2 regions of the Desulfitobacterium elongatum genome follow, and region 1 is predicted to be linked to the other one. Evidence: riboswitches for the same ligand, from Rfam matches in the RefSeq annotation. Region 1 holds a riboswitch; the other holds the start of a gene.
The links. A riboswitch is a leader RNA that binds a small molecule or an ion and turns the genes downstream of it on or off. The one in region 1 is predicted to bind S-adenosylmethionine.
Positions count from the first base shown of each region.

Region 2: linked by a shared signal. The riboswitch ahead of ACZ42W_RS17475 (homoserine dehydrogenase) and the one ahead of ACZ42W_RS20860 (methionine ABC transporter ATP-binding protein) in region 1 are both predicted to bind S-adenosylmethionine.

Region 1 is NZ_AP038772.1:4,430,988-4,439,250, forward strand. Features, by position in the region: gene ACZ42W_RS20840 (CaiB/BaiF CoA transferase family protein) at 1-20, opposite strand, end outside; gene ACZ42W_RS20845 (acetyl-CoA acetyltransferase) at 62-1,234, opposite strand; gene ACZ42W_RS20850 (hydroxymethylglutaryl-CoA synthase family protein) at 1,231-2,673, opposite strand; gene ACZ42W_RS20855 (PucR family transcriptional regulator) at 2,958-4,568, shown strand; SAM riboswitch class I at 4,990-5,094, shown strand; gene ACZ42W_RS20860 (methionine ABC transporter ATP-binding protein) at 5,173-6,186, shown strand; gene ACZ42W_RS20865 (methionine ABC transporter permease) at 6,176-6,850, shown strand; gene ACZ42W_RS20870 (MetQ/NlpA family ABC transporter substrate-binding protein) at 6,871-7,701, shown strand; gene ACZ42W_RS20875 (iron-containing alcohol dehydrogenase family protein) at 7,855-8,263, shown strand, end outside.
Region 2 is NZ_AP038772.1:3,683,773-3,692,035, forward strand. Features, by position in the region: gene ACZ42W_RS17460 (amidohydrolase) at 1-849, opposite strand, end outside; gene ACZ42W_RS17465 (Tex family protein) at 876-3,041, opposite strand; gene ACZ42W_RS17470 (MFS transporter) at 3,158-4,351, opposite strand; gene ACZ42W_RS17475 (homoserine dehydrogenase) at 4,496-5,521, opposite strand; SAM riboswitch class I at 5,646-5,747, opposite strand; gene ACZ42W_RS17480 (two-component system sensor histidine kinase NtrB) at 5,768-6,955, opposite strand; gene ACZ42W_RS17485 (sigma-54-dependent transcriptional regulator) at 6,958-8,263, opposite strand, start outside.

The DNA.
Region 1 (8,263 bases):
AAAGCTCCGGGATTTTTCATTTTCTATTCACTCCTTTACGTCATAACTATTTCCGTCAAAGTCAGCCCTTTTCATTTCCGCAAATCAGTACCGCGCTCAGCTGAGGTGGCCCGCCAAATGTATTCGATAATCCAAGATTCACATTTTCAATTTGGCGTTTGGGATTATCCACCTTGTGCTGTAATTGCTTGTAAATTTCATAGGTCATGCGGATACCACTTGCTCCAACTGGGTGTCCAAAGCACTTGAGACCGCCGTCTGTATTAACCGGCAAGCCGCCTGTACGTTCAAAGAAGCCGGCATCTATATCCTCCTTGGCATGTCCTCTTTGACTGAAGCCAAAGTCCTCATAAATTAACATTTCTGTTGTAGTAAAGCAGTCATGAACCTCGGCAATATCAATCTCTTCCCTCGGATTTTTTACACCGGCCATTTCGTATGCCTTTCTCGAGGAAATCTTAAGTGCATCAAATCCAGTCCAAGTAAAGCCTGGTCTAAACTGTGGAAGAACCGCATCCATTGCAACACCAAAGCCTTTTATATAAATGGGATCTGGTCTAAAATCCTTCGCCATATCGGCTCTGGTGATGATTGCACAAGCAGAGCCATCGCTGTTTCCACAACAATCATAGAGTCCCAAAGGAGTTGCAATAATTGGTGCTTTTAAAACATCTTCAATCGTAATCTCCTTATGAAAATGAGCCTTTGGAGACAACATCCCGTTTTTATGATTTTTAACTGCGATCTTAGCAAGCATCATTCGACCTTCTTCATAGGTTAAACCGTATTGTTCAAAGTAACGGGTTGCGATTAAGGCGAACGATCCCGGAGCCGTGCGTCTGGCCTCTAAAACCGGGCTCATTCCTCTACCAGCCCCAAGACCGGCATAACCCGTATCCTTAAGTTTTTCGGCACCCAGCGCCATCACCACGTTGTATGCACCACTCGCCACCGCCATACACGCTTCGATCAAAGCGATATGTCCCGAAGTGCAGTAATTTTCATTTCGTATAATAGGGATGTTGGACAGCTTCAGCGTATCGGCCACAGCAGTACCTGCAACGCCATGCGCAAAACCGTTTCCATAAAAAACGGCTTCAATATCCTTTGGCCCCACGCCTGCATCTTCATAAGCCTCATAAGCAGCTTCAATCATTAAATCGTCAATACCACAATCCCAACGCTCTCCAAACTTCGAGCAGCCCATACCAACGATAGCTACTTTGTCCTTCATAACTCCACCCCTCCGTGCTTCCTAATTGGTCTAAATTTCCAATAATAGTTATTAAAGTCTCCCAGGGTATTGATCTTTCTAAAGGTAAACTCCACGTCCATGCCAACTTTTATTTCAGACTGCTCAAAATCTGTCATATTTAAATAATAGCGAACCCCTTCTTGATCCTCTGCAACCGTTTGAACAACAACGGGGTCATCGCTGCGCCCCGCCAGCTTATCGATAGAATAGGTGAATACCTTTGCAGTTTTACCGGATTTGCAGACGATCTCATATTCATCCTTCGCCCCACATTGGTGGCAAACTCTGTTGACTGGGAATATCTCCGCTCCGCATTTTGTACATTTGCTTCCCATAAACCGTAGATAGGTGTCCTGTTCCCGCCAATACATCGCTGTGGAAGCAGGAATCTTAAAGGGTTCTCCGGGAACTGCAGTTAAGATTCCGCGAAAGGAAAGAAATCTACCGTAATCTTCAAATTTCTTCCTGTTTTCCAGATACTTATGAAGGGTGGGCATTCTTTTGATCATATTAATGTTAGAAGTAACCGTAAACACAAATACATCGGCACCATTTCCATAAGAGGCCAAAAGGATTCTGTCATCGGGCTTAGCTTCCTCCAAGGCAGCGGCTAATAGCAATAGTGGCTGCGCCGTTCCACAGTCGCCGACATTCATCATCAAATTATCTTGAACCTGTATCTCATTGAACCCCAATTTTTTAGCAAGCTGAAGGTTCTCCTTAAATCCTGGACTTGTAAAAACAACTTTGGATATGTCCTCTTGGGCCAGCCCTGCTTTCTTTAAAGCATCTTTGACGGCCAACGACATCGCAGTCATATAGCCTTTTTCCGTTACGAATCTTTGTTCCGCATTGTTGATGAACTTTTCCTGACTATTTCTCCAGACATCCGTAATCTCATTGTTAACAGTGGAAAAGCACACTACTTCAGCAATCACATTTTCCGTACCGATTACAACCGCTGCCGCAGCATCACCGAACAACTGCTCCTGGCTTGATTTCGGATAACCGTTTCGGCAGTCTGCAGCCGTGACAAGTGCTTGTCCGGACGATTGCGCCAAGACCGCATCCACGGCGGCTTTCAGTGCACTTGTTCCCGATCGCATGGAGTTTGCGAAGTCCGTCGTAAACACATCGTGGCTTAAATCACATACGGTGGCGATCAAGCTCGCATGGGACTTTTCTGCATACGGTGCGGTAGTTGACGCAAAATACAAGGCACCGATATCATTTCTGTCAACAAAACGAAAACAGTCTATCGCCGCCTCCACAGCCATGGTTACGCTGTCTTCGTCGGAATTGGCCATGCTTCTCTCACCCTTAAGACCGCGCGCACCCCATGCTCTTGCTATCATATTCCGATCCATCGAGTAATACGGAATATATGCTCCAATTGATGTAATACCAACATTCGTCATCGTAAACCAACCTCCTTTGAATCTTTTTTTGTGTATTGATTACATTTCTATTTTGATGACTTGATTAAATTTTATCGAAATCTTACAGTGGTGTCTTCCTTGAAAGCTTCTAAGTAAAGCATGATTCTTTCCTAGTTTTCTACGAATATTCAGAATTGACGTATATCGTTCTCCTATGCTAGTCTAAGTTAATATAGGAAAACTTTAATAAGGGAAACTTCAGCGACTTCCGCTGCACACAATGCTTTTTAAACAAAGATAAAAAGAAGCATGGGAGGCAAAAAATGAGTATCCATGTTTCAGATCTCTGCAATCTAGAAATATTTAAGAATGAAATCCATTTAATCGCCGGCGCAGACGGACTGGGACGTGAACTTCAATATATAACCGTATTGGAAGTTCCTGACTTTGCAGACAAAAACCTGGGTAACGGTCTGTTGGTTTTGACAACCTTTTACACTTATCGGGATAACCTTGAGCTTATTCCAGAGGTTGTTACTAAACTTGCAAAAAAGAACATCAGCGGAATTATCCTGAAAATTAACCGCTTTATCGACAAGGTTCCGAAAAGCATCATAAAGATTGCAGAAGAATATAAACTGCCCTTATTTGTAATCAGTGATAAGGATTTGCCTTTTAGAGATATTATTTCTGCCGTCACTTCAGAGATCATTAATTACCAATTCAATATAATTAAAGGGATCAATGAACAACATGAACAACTTTATCGCGCTGTTTTATGCGGCGAAAAGCTTGACTATTTCATCAAGATCATTGGAAAACATTTAGAAGGCAACTGTGCTTGTCTATCTGCCTGTTGGGAAATACTGGCGCAGTATCCCGAAACGAATACCGAACCTTTAGAAGATATAAAAGCCTTAATTCTGGGAGAAGAAATAATCAATAAAAAGAAGTTGGTTCGTAACGGCTTAGCTTATATATCAATTAAAAATTATTTTGTATTTCCATGCCTAGCTCATAACAACATCATAGGTTATTTCCTCTTGCAAAAAGACGCACAAATCAACGAACGCGAATTGTTGTTTATCCAACAGATGGTTTCATTTATATCCATCAAGTTGCTCGAAAAGCAGCTTGTCTTAGAAACTGAACAGCGCATGACCACCGCTATCATTGATGAGCTTCTGTTCCATCATTCTGATGAAGATATTGTTCGTGATCGACTACAACTTCTAGGGGTTATTCCAAACACAAACTACTATGTTCTGGTTTTGACCTCTAAGTCGAAAATAAAGCAGGAAAGCCCGTATATTTTCCGTTCAAGGCTGCAATCAATCTCTCGTTATATACAAGCTCTTTTCCCAAAAAGCTTGGTTCATTCAGTTGCAGATGGATATATGGCTTTTGTTTCTTTTCCAAGCACATCGTGTCATATGAGGGAAGACACCATGAGAAGTGTATTGGATAATTTGTCTGAACTCTCCGAAATAAAAAACCATATGTATATTGGGTGTAGTATGATTGAAACCGATTTAACCGGAATCCCTCATTGTTACGAGGCGGCAAAGCAAGCGATTCGGTTTGGAAAAGCATTTTTTCCTGATCAATCCATTCACGTTTATAGAGATTACCTCGAAATACGTATGGCTTCCCACATGCTCAATACCGATGAGCATACATTCTTAAAGCGAAATGTAATTCTTCCTCTAGAAAATTATGATAAAAAGTATCAAACAGAGCTTTTTCTTACCTTGGAAAAGTGTCTTACCATTGGTACATTGGAAAAAGCTGCTGCTGATCTGCATATTCATCCCAGCACATTACGTTATCGTCTTCAAAAGATAGCAGACTTGACAAATATTGATTACTTTACAACGCAGGGGAAATACATATTAAACACCGCATATATCCTCGCTAAACTTGGGTCATATTAGAACAAAAACCGGAGCTTCCATAATTGGAACCTCCGGTTTTTGTAGAGAAACTTTAGTTTTGAGATCAGCCAGACTCCCGACATCCGCTCTGAAGAAGACGCCTGAGTCCATCTATATCCAGCTCATCAAACCGTTTGAATCACCTCTGCCTGCGGCGTACCCGTCTTCGCATTACGGACATTATGAGCTAATTTGACAAAAAAGTTTTGCATCTTTAGACGGGCCACAACATGAAACGATGTCCCGTCCCCTTATTACGTGTTCCCCTTCCTCTCTGCAAGGTATCACTTGGAAGATATCTATTTTAAAGAAATCTATTGACATTACTTCTGTTATGTAATAGTATAAATCCAATCAATAGCTAAGTGTAAATAGTCGTATAGGAATACTTAGTATTATTTTACAACTAAATATAGAGTTATCCTTATTCAGAGTGACCGAGGGACTGGCCCTATGACGTCCGGCAACCCCCTATTTGGGAAGGTGCTAAATCCTGCAGAATGACTAACATTCTGAAAGATAAGTCGAAACAGAGATATTTTCGATGTCCCTTTCAGTTTGAAAGGGACATTTTTTAAACTACTGATAAAAAGGAGGGAATGATATGATTGAAATTCGTAATCTCTCAAAGGTTTATGATACAAAGAATGGAACAGTAAAGGGAGTCGATAATGTGTCCTTGACTGTTCAAGAAGGTGAAGTTTTTGGAATCGTTGGTTACTCAGGCGCTGGAAAAAGTTCATTGATTCGCTGTATTAACCTGTTAGAAAGGCCAACCTCAGGGAGCATTTTCGTTAACGGGAAGGATCTTACTTCCTTAAACAGTGAAGACCTACGCCGTGCACGCTTAAAAATAGGGATGATTTTTCAGCATTTCTATTTGATCAGTCAAAAAACGGTGTTTGAGAACGTAGCATTTTCCCTTAAAGCTGCTAAAGTACCGACAGTGAAAATTAAAGAGAGAGTTGAAGAACTCCTCGAAATGGTCGGTCTAGCCGACAAAAGAGATGTCTATCCTTCACAGCTGAGCGGAGGACAAAAACAAAGGGTAGGTATCGCTCGTGCCCTTGCTAATAATCCCACTGTACTTTTATGTGATGAAGCCACTTCAGCCCTAGACCCGACGACGACAAAATCAATCCTAAATTTATTAAAAAAGATTAATACAGAGCTTAATATAACGATTGTTTTGATCACTCATGAAATGAACGTTGTGAAGGAAATTTGCGACCGAATGGCAATCATGCAAGACGGAAAAGTTATCGAAGAAGGCTCTGTCTATGATATATTTGCAAACCCGAAAGCCGAACTCACCAAAGAATTCATAGCGAGTGTTGTTTCCTTCGAAATCCCAGAGGTTATCTTAGAGAGCTGCAAAGGACCAATTATCAAGGTGACCTTCAAGGGAGAGGTCGCTGGAGAGGGTGTCATTTCCGATACGCTCCAGAAATTTAACGTTCACGGTAATTTCCTCCATGGTTCCATTGAATATATTCAAGAATTGCCGCTTGGCATCTTTATTATGGAACTAAACGGGCAAAAGGAAGAAATCGCAAAGGCCCTACAGTATATCGAAAGCAGGGCAGTACAAGTGGAGGTGTTACAAAATGGGCTTTGAATTTAATCATTTTGTAGAACTTATCCCTGAAATCAATTCAGCGTTTATTCAAACCATCTATATGATTTCCATCTCCTTGGTTGTCGCGATTTTAATTGGCTTGCCCATCGGAATCTTCTTATATATCACTGACAAAGGCTTGTTCTTGGAAAATCGGGTGCTTCAAAATGTTTTAGGATTTGTCGTTAATTTGGTACGATCGATTCCGTTCATCATTTTACTTGTCGCACTCATTCCCTTGACAGACTTTCTAGTGGGTACGACCATCGGCCCTACTGCAGCAAGTGTTTCCCTTTCTGTTGCTGCAATTCCATTTTTTGCACGTATCGTGGAAACGGCTTTACGTGAGATTGATAAAGGAGTCATTGAGGCTGCGATAGCCGCTGGTGCAACTCCCTGGATGATCATCAAGGAAGTGCTGCTCCTCGAAGCTAGATCCGGAATTATTTCTGGTGTTACCTTAACACTCATTAGTTTGATTGGTTTTTCGGCCATGGCCGGTACAGTTGGCGGTGGCGGAATAGGTGATTTGGCCATTCGCTTCGGCTATTATCGCTATGACAACACTATCATGATTTCAACCGTTTTGATTTTAGTTATTTTAGTTCAGCTTATCCAATTTGCTGGTGATTTTATTGCCAAAGTTGTAGATAAAAGAAAATAAGAAGAAAGAGGGAAGATAAGATGAGAAAATGGTTAACCGTATTGACTTTACTTTTAGTGGTAGGAGTTTTAACCGCTTGCGGCAGTAGCAAAAGTGGTGGACAAACGGCAAGCACAACATCCAAAGAAATCAAATTTGGTGCTACTGCTGGTCCTTACAGTGACATGGTGACAAAAGCCATTAAACCTGGTTTAGAAAAATTGGGCTATACCGTAAAAGTTGTTGAGTTCAGCGATTACATCCAACCCAATAAAGCATTGAATAATGGCGATATTCAAGCCAATCTATTCCAGCACACAATTTACATGGAAAACTTTGAAAAAGAGAATAAGATGGATTTAACGGCCTTGATCTCCGTTCCAACAGCACCCATGGGCATTTATTCAAAGACCTATAAATCACTCGATGAAGTTAAAACGGGAGCAACTGTTAGTATTCCTAATGACCCTACCAATGCTGCCCGTGCTTTTAATACTCTACAAGATAAAGGGATAATTAAAGTAAATAAAGATGCGAATCCACTAAAGGTTTCAGAGAAAGATATCGTTGAAAATCCAAAGAAATTAGTATTCAAACCGCTTGAATCCGGTCAACTTCCTCGTTCTGTGGACAGCGTAGATCTAGCAGCCGTACCTGGAAACTTTGCACTTGCTGCTAAAATGAACTTGCTTGATGCCTTAGCCCTTGAAAATATGCTTGATCCTTATCGTAATATTGTCGCTGTAACAGCTAGCAATGAAGGTTCACAAATTGCTAAAGATATAAAAGCCGTTATCGAATCTCCAGAATTTGTGAAAGTCATTGATACAGAATTTAAAGGTTTCGGAAAACCAAGCTGGATGAAAAAATAAGACTTAATAAAGACTAATTTGGGCAGTCTTCCCTAACCTGTTGTTTAGATTGGGGAATACTGCCCGTTTTCTAAGATATAGAGAACTTTCTTCAGGTGGAGTTTTGATTCCATCCTTATCGGGAAAATCTTAGCTAAGGAATGAGTGATAACTATGGAAAGCTTTTCAGTACATGGAGCACCAAGTGAATACATTTTAAATGAAGGTATTTTAGAACACCTAGAATCTAAGCTATTGGATCGAGGATTTGAAAAAGTCCTCGTGGTTCATGGGGAAAAGTCCTGGCAGGCGGCAAAGACATTTTGGCCAGAGTTCAGCAAGATTAAATCTGAAGACTACACGTATGGTGGCGATTGCTCTATCACTGAAATTGAAACGGTAAAAGAAATCATCAATAGAAATTCCTATGATGCACTCATCGCGGTAGGTGGTGGAAAAGTACTCGATCTAGTAAAAGCAGCAAGCCATTTGGCACATAAGGCCTTTGTCCTCGTTCCTACACTCGCCTCTAATTGTTCTCCCTGGACGCCACTTAGTGTCATTTACGATGAATCTGGAGCCT
Region 2 (8,263 bases), 750 kb from region 1:
TTCAACCTTCGCGCGATTCACTAAGCATGGTCCAACGACGGCTGGATAACCGTATTCCGCTAATTCTTCGGCAATCTTATGTCCTTCAGTACAATGCTCGATTACGAGATCCACCTTAAACTCTTGTGCAATCCGAATCGCCGTCATAATATCATCAGCACGGTGAGCATGTGCACGGAGGGGGATTTCTCGTTTAATAACACGAAGCAAGTTTTCCATTCCAAGATCCCGCTCAGGCATTTTCTCAGGATCTTCAATCCCCTGATCGAGCTTCTCTAGATACGTCTGAGCATCGACAAGCGTTTGACGCAAAAGAGAGGCTGTCGCCATACGAGTCATGGGCATCTTCTTTTGTTCTCCGTACACCGCTTTAGGATTTTCTCCAAAAGCGACCTTCAACCCTGCTGGTTCGCGAACGATCATTTTATCTACGATTTTGCCCGCCGTCTTTAGAACCACTCCTGTCCCACCGATTACATTCCCGCTTCCGGGTGTGGAAAAAACTGCGGTGACTCCCCCAAGACGTGCATCCCGAAAGCCCTCATCTTCCGGATTGATTCCATCAAGCGCACGAAGCTCTGGGGTCAAGGGATCTGTCATCTCATTAAGGTCATCGCCCTCGGATTGATAGATTTCTTCTCCAATCCCGACATGACAATGTGCATCGATAAATCCCGGCAGGACCCACTTTCCTTCCGCTTCGATGATCTGAGCATCGGCTGGAGCCTCAAGACTCTCTCCTAGTGCCTTAATCTTAGTTCCTTCAATTAAAATGCTTCCCATAAATTCTTGGCCTTTCATGGTCTTAATTCGACCATTATGAATAAAAAGGCTTGTATTTGCGTTCATGTTTGTCCTCCAGTTTAATCCTAATTTTATATAGAAACCTGAGCATTCACAGGGATGTCCTTCATTGATAGACTGACTCGCTCCCGAGCCGAGTCAATTCCAAGGACCCGAACCTTCACGATATCACCGACTGAAAGGACTTCAATCGGGTGCTTAATAAACTTGTCACTTACTTGCGAGATATGAACTAATCCATCATGTTTCACTCCGATGTCAATGAAGGCGCCAAAATCGACGATGTTTCTCACCGTTCCTTCGAGAATCATCCCTTCCTTCAGATCTTCAAGGTGAGTTACATCCTGACGCAATTTAGGCCGTGGCAAATCTTCACGTGGGTCCCGTCCTGGGCGTTGTAGTGCGGAGAGTATATCCTTAACCGTCGGAATTCCTGCTTCAAATTCCTGGGCTAATTCTTCGGGACTCATTACTGCTAGAGCCAAGCGCACATCCGTGGACCGATCTCGTAAATCGTTTAGCGCGAAACCTGCCTTACGCAAAATATTCTCTGCCAATTCATATGACTCTGGGTGAACCGGCGTATTCTCCAAAGGATTCGCACCCTCTGGAATCCGAATAAAGCCTGCGCATTGAATATAGGTCTGTTCACCTAGCCTGGGAACTTTCTTGAGTTGAGCCCGCTTCTGGAACTTTCCATGCTCTTCTCGGTAAGCGACAATATTCTTCGCAATGGTTGGCTTGAGCCCTGCGACATACTGAAGAAGTGAAGGAGAGGCTGTATTCAAATCCACTCCTACTGCATTCACTGCCGACTCAACCACTCCTTGTAAGGACCCTTCAAGCCGCTTGGGTTGGACATCATGTTGGTATTGTCCGACTCCTACTGCTTTTGGTTCAATCTTTACAAGCTCGGCGAGTGGATCTTGTAGTCTACGAGCGATTGAAACTGCACTCCGTAAAGATAAATCAAACTCTGGGAATTCTTCTCCAGCGAGTTTCGAAGCGGAATATACAGACGCTCCTGCTTCACTGACGATGACATACTCAGAAGCTAAGCCACTCTCTCGAATGAGCTCCGCTGTAACTTCCTCAGTTTCGCGGGATGCTGTACCATTCCCAATCGCAATCACATCGACCTGATATTTATCAATCTCTTCCCGAAGGATCCTTTTAGCCTCTTCTCGCTTATTCTGAGGAGGATGAGGATAAATAACACCAACGTGGTGAAGCTTTCCTGTATCATCCACGACTGCGAATTTGCACCCGGTCCGGAAACCTGGATCGAGTCCTAGTACGACTTTTCCCCGTACAGGTGGTTGAAGGAGAAGTTGCCGTAAATTAGCAGCGAAAACCTTAATTGCTTGTTCCTCTGCTTTTTCCATGAGTTCAGCTCGAACTTCACGTTCAATGGAGGGAGCAATTAAGCGTTTATAGGAGTCTTCTGCTGCGTTGGCTACGAGTGCAGAGGAGGGTCCTTGCTTTACAAACACTTGGTTAATCAAGGCGAGGACTTGCTCTGGTGGTACTTCAACCTTCACTGTCAGAAACTCCTCTTTTTCTCCTCGATTCAGAGCAAGAATTCGGTGCGGGGGAATTCTTCTTACGGGCTCCCGATAGTCATAATACATCTCATAAGGAGAACGTTCCTCCGCTTTCTTTCCTGCAGTAACTAGGTCGGCCAGTCGAAACGTTGCTTCCCGAATCCGTTTGCGCATCGTGGCATTATCAGAGATCATCTCCGCTATAATATCCGACGCTCCACTCAAGGCCTCTTCACTGTTTTCTACCCCAAGTTCTGGGTTAATATACTTTTTAGCCTCTTCTACGGGTTGACCCTTGGGATATTGTTCCATAATCCATAGTGCCAGTGGTTCTAGGCCCTTTTCTTTGGCCACAGTAGCCCGTGTCCGACGTTTCTGCTTATATGGACGGTAGAGATCTTCCACTTCTTGAAGAATCTTTGCCTTTTGGATTTGATTCGCAAGTTCTTCCGTTAATTTTCCTTGCTCATCAATCAGTCGAAGGACTTCCCCTTTACGTTGCTCTAAATTCCGTAAATACTCTAAACGCTCGACGATGCTACGTAGAGCATTTTCATCGAGTTCCCCAGTAGCCTCTTTACGATATCGAGCTATAAAAGGAATTGTATTCCCTGCATCGAGAAGTTGAATCGCTTCTTTTACTTGATTCGGACGTAAGCCGATTTCTTGTGCAATCTGTTGAGTAAATTCCAAAGGTTAATACCTCCTATGTAGGAAACTAACAAGTTCTCAATTTTTTATTATAACATCCTTTTCCTAAAAAGCTAAAGAAAGAAAATAGAGCAGGCCACTTTAAGCCTGCTCATCGACTACTCGGTTCTACTCATTAACTCTTCTTTTTCTACACGTTTAAGCTTATAGAGGTGCATCGAGGTGATAAGAAGCAATCCCCAAAGGACAAAGACATACCCTTTCTGTCCCCCGATATCATACCCAATTGCTCCAATCGTCGGTCCTAGCATTTGACCTAGAATATTGCTTGTCTGGGAAAAGCTCATGTACTGTGCGACTTCTCCTTCTTGGGCAAGTGAAGCGATATAGGGAGTATACACCGCCGCCATTAGCATCTCTGCTAGGGTCATTAACCCTAATAAAAGATAGTAGCGGATAGCTCCACCTGGGAAGAGCAGTAAGCCCCAAGCCAAGGCAGACAAAGCAATTGCTATTCGGAGAAGTTTGAAGAACGAGAAGTCCTGCGTACGATTTGTGATAAAAACCTGTCCGACGACCACTCCTGCAGTGTTGATGAGAAGGAGGTAAGATAACGTCCTTCCTTTATCCTGAAAGGCGTCATTCACGACTACTGTAAAGGATGAAAAGAGTTGGAGCTGAACCATCAAAAAAAACACACCAGTAGTCACGGCCCATAGAAGTTGTCGATCTCTCTTCAACAATTTAAAAGCCCTCAGTGGATTTTTCATTTGGTTTGTCAAAATTTCATGCTTTTTTAAAGTCCTTCCCGTCTCACGCATAAGAAGCACCGTAAAACCCGTGAGCAGATACGCGACTATCGTACCGAGAATTGCTAACTCACGATGCGTAAAAAAGAGTAAACTGCCGACAAGAGGGCCAAGCGCAAAGCCCAAGTTTGCCATCATCCTGAGGATAGCAAAAGCTTCACGGTGACGATCCCGAGGGATGACTTCAGTGACCATCGCCATGGCTGCAGGACGATAAAAGTTGGAAAGGATTAGAAATAAGACATATCCCGCATACACCCATATAAAATTCGAATTCAACATTAGAGTAAGCACTAAGCCTGAGCCTACGAGAGAAAAAAGCATAATAGGCTTTCGACCGTAATAATCAGCCAATACCCCTCCCCAGGAGGTGCTAAACAGTTGAAAAAATTGAGGGAGTGCTGTCATGAGAGTAACCACCCAAGTCGGGAAGCCGCCTTCTTGCTTAAGGTATATCAACATGAAGGGGATAAACATAGAGCGACCAAATCCCGTAAGAAAATCCCCGAAAACCCTTAGCCAAAAGTCCATAGGAAACCGCATTTTGTTTTGCCTCACTTTAACATCTGATGATTAGAACAAAAACTATAATTTCGGCAACCTAGGAAGCTTTTCCTCCCACTGAATAACATTTTTCACTGACTACTGCTTCTTCCTCATTAGCAGAGTTTATCTTAACTGAAGATTTTACTTGGCAATAATTTCAACCCGCTGTTCGAGTAAAACCCTTTGTGCCACCTCTAACACATCGGATAACACTGCTCCACCCGTCGCTAAACCACCCGCACCAGGTCCCTTCCAGAACAAATTTCCGACCAGATGTGTTCTTAAGGATAATCCATTATCCACACCAGAAACTTGACTTAAGACATCATTTACGGGGAGCCACTCCAAACCAACCTTGGCCTTTATCCGTTCAAGTCCCACGAAATCTAAAGCTTCAGGATAGAGCAAAGAAGCCTTAGCCACTAATTTGGGGACACACCCTATTTTCTTTTGTTCCTCGATTTCTTCAGCGCTCACATCCTGAATTCCTGTGATATCAACGTCTTCAACCCGGATATTTATGTCAAAACATTCACGGCAAAGAATGACGAGTTTACAGGCAGCATCAAGTCCACTGACATCCATCGTCGGATCACTCTCAGCATAACCCGCTCTTTGTGCATCCAACAGTGCCTCTTCATATCCTTTTCCGGATTCAGCCATTTGCGTAAGGATAAAATTCGTAGTTCCATTTAAAATCCCACGTAGTTCTTCGACTCGATCCCCCAAAAGCCCATGCTGAATCGTTCTGAGGATCGGAATACCACCGAGTACACTTCCCTCGTAAAGCAACCGGACACCCTTCTTATAGGCAATTTCCTGTAATTCAACACCGTGAATTGCCAGCAAAAGTTTGTTTGCAGTAACTACATGCTTACCATTCAGAAGAGCCTGCTTGACATAGGAATACGTGGGGTGCTCATTTCCCATAACTTCAACGATTACGTTAATGTCCGGGTCCTGAAGGATATCTCCAGAATTCTTTGTTAAGGTAATGCCTTCGATTTCCCGTTCTTTAGTTAAATCGCGGACCAAAGCTTTCGTGATCTGGAGATTTCTCCCTAGATCCAGAACAATTTTATCTGAATGAGACAGTATCCCTTTCACCAGCCCTTGACCCACTGTTCCAAAGCCTAATAGTCCGATACGCACCGATTTTTCTTGCATAAACTCTTCCTCCCCCATCCATCTATCCGTCAAACAAGGTGACGATTCTATCCCATGTGTTGATTCGGAAGAATAAGAAAAGCCCTTCCATTCCAAGGAAGAGCTCTAACGTCATATGATCGTTCACTCATCTTCCAGGAATAATCCTGCAGGAATTAGCACCTCTGCCAAATAGGCCGGTTGCTGGGTTTCATCGGGCCAGTCCCTCCACCACTCTGGATGAGAAATATTCAATTTCTAAAACTATTATATGACAGGGGACAAATTAATGTCAATAGTTGTAGGTAAGGTTGTCGCTGCAGTGATTGGCAATAAAACCTCAGCCCTAACCCCACCTGACGATACGTTCGTTAAGGTAATCCTTCCTCGGTGCTGTTGAAGAATCCGATGAACTATGGAAAGACCTAACCCCGTTCCTTTTTCCTTTGTTGTATAAAAGGGATTGAACATATTGGCTATCACCTCGGCAGAAATTCCTGGACCTTGATCTGTAATGGCAAAGCCCACCCCTTCTTCGTTCCGTATCCCCTCGATGATAATTCTACCTCTCGGATTTTCGCTCTCCTTCTGGGCCTCTAAAGCGTTTATCAGTAGATTGAGTATCACTTGTTTCATCTGATCCCTATCCACCTCGACTGTAATTCCCACGACATCAGTAATTCTCAGTTCAAGAACCAGCCCTGCCTCTTCAATCAAAGGCTTCACGGTATCTGAACCCTCTTGTAGTAGTTCACTCAGACGAACAACTTGCCAGTTAGGTTCTTTCGGACGTGCAAAGCTCAAGAACTCCGTCAGCAATCGATTCAGTCTGTTTGTTTCTTCTTGCAAGACACGGCAATATTCAGAAACCGCTTGATCCCCAGACTTTTCCCTAGCAAGGAGTTGGATAGTCACCCGAATGATTCCCAAAGGGTTTCTGATTTCATGGGCTAAGCCCGCACTCAGCTGGCCTAGGGCTGTTAATCGTTCACTACGGCGAATCTCCGCCTCGAGACGCTGGCGTTCTTGGGCTTCTACTTCTAACTTCCTAACTAAGTCTTCCTTTACATCGAGCGCTTTCTTCAGATTCTGAGTTGCCTTCCTCTCTTGATCCACCAGAAAGCCTGTAAACCATCCAAAACCATTAATAAGAAGGATCTCTACCCACTGGGTATATTTCGCTTCTGTACTCATGGACATTTGATAGTCTGCCATAAACGGGAGAAACAAAACAGTGATAATTAATCCACTTCCGATTCCGCCAAAAGGTCCGAAGCGTATGGCAGCATAAATAACCGGAATATAGTAGCCAAACTGGAGAAGTAAATGGTAATCGACTGAATAGTGATAACTCGTATAGTGAATCCCTGTTAGCACAGAAATAAGCCCACTAATAATAAGTAAATCAAGGATAGTTCTTAACGGAAGCTTTCGTAACCCAAGATTCTTCGGCACGATCAATCCCTCCTGCTTTTTTGCCGGTCAATTCCGTGCTTCTCCAATCGGTAGAGAAAAGCATGCCGAGATAAGCCAAGGAGTTGTGCCGCATGCGTTTGATTCCCTTCCGCACGCTCTAAAGCTTGCTCCAGAAGAGATTTTTCCAATTCCTCTAGAGATATTCCTTCGGAAGGTAAGTTCAGCGGTTGATTTGCCCCTCCACGCTTCTCTTGCCTTAGCAAATCAGGTACCCACTCTACTCCAATCTCTTGATCTGGGCAAATAATAACCATTCGCTCCACAATATTTTGAAGTTCACGGACATTCCCGGGCCATTCGTAGCAAATAAACCTCTCTATGACCTCATCGCTAAATTTTTTCAGCGTCCCTGTGGGACTTAACTTCTGAAGAAAATGCTGAACTAAAAGCGGAATATCTTCTATCCTTTCCCTTAAAGGAGGAAGGTTAATTGGGAATACGCTCAGACGATAGTATAAATCTTCGCGGAAGCGCCCCTCCTTAGTTTCTGTCAAAAGATCTTTATTCGTTGCCGCGATAATTCGAACATCCACCTTAAGTGTCTTTACTCCGCCAACCCTTTCAAACGTACGTTCTTGGAGTACTCTTAACATCTTGGCCTGCACCCCAGGAGAGAGCTCACCGATTTCATCTAGGAAGAGCGTGCCACCATCAGCTAACTCAAAACGCCCTGCTTTACGGGCATGTGCTCCTGTAAAAGCTCCTTTCTCATGTCCAAACAGTTCGCTCTCCATAAGTGACTCAGGAAGGGCGGCACAATTCACCCGGATTAAGGGGCCTTCCCGGCGAGTGCTAGATGAATATATAGCATGTGCGACGAGTTCTTTGCCCGTACCCGACTCCCCTTGGAGAAGGACAGTCGCCGAGGTCGGAGCAACTCTTTCCACCAAGTTTAACACGGATTTCATGGGAGCACTGCGCCCTACCATTTGCTCCCATCCATGTTGCTCAGTGACTTCCTGCTTCAGATAGTTCACTTGTTGTCGCAGTGTCCTCAGTTCAAAGGCCTTGTCGACTGCCATAAGCAGTTCATCGATATCAAAAGGCTTCATGATATAGTCATAAGCTCCAAGTTTCATAGCCTCAACAGCCGTGGCCGTACTTCCATGGGCGGTCATCATAATAACCTGTAGCTCTGGAACTATGGTTTTGACTTCTCTTAAAACTTCAATTCCATCCATCTTCGGCATTTTTAAATCGAGCAAAATCAAATCAGGACGATCTTCTTGGATAGAATTAAGTGCCTCCTGCCCATTTTCAGCAGTTATTACCTCATAACCTACTTCC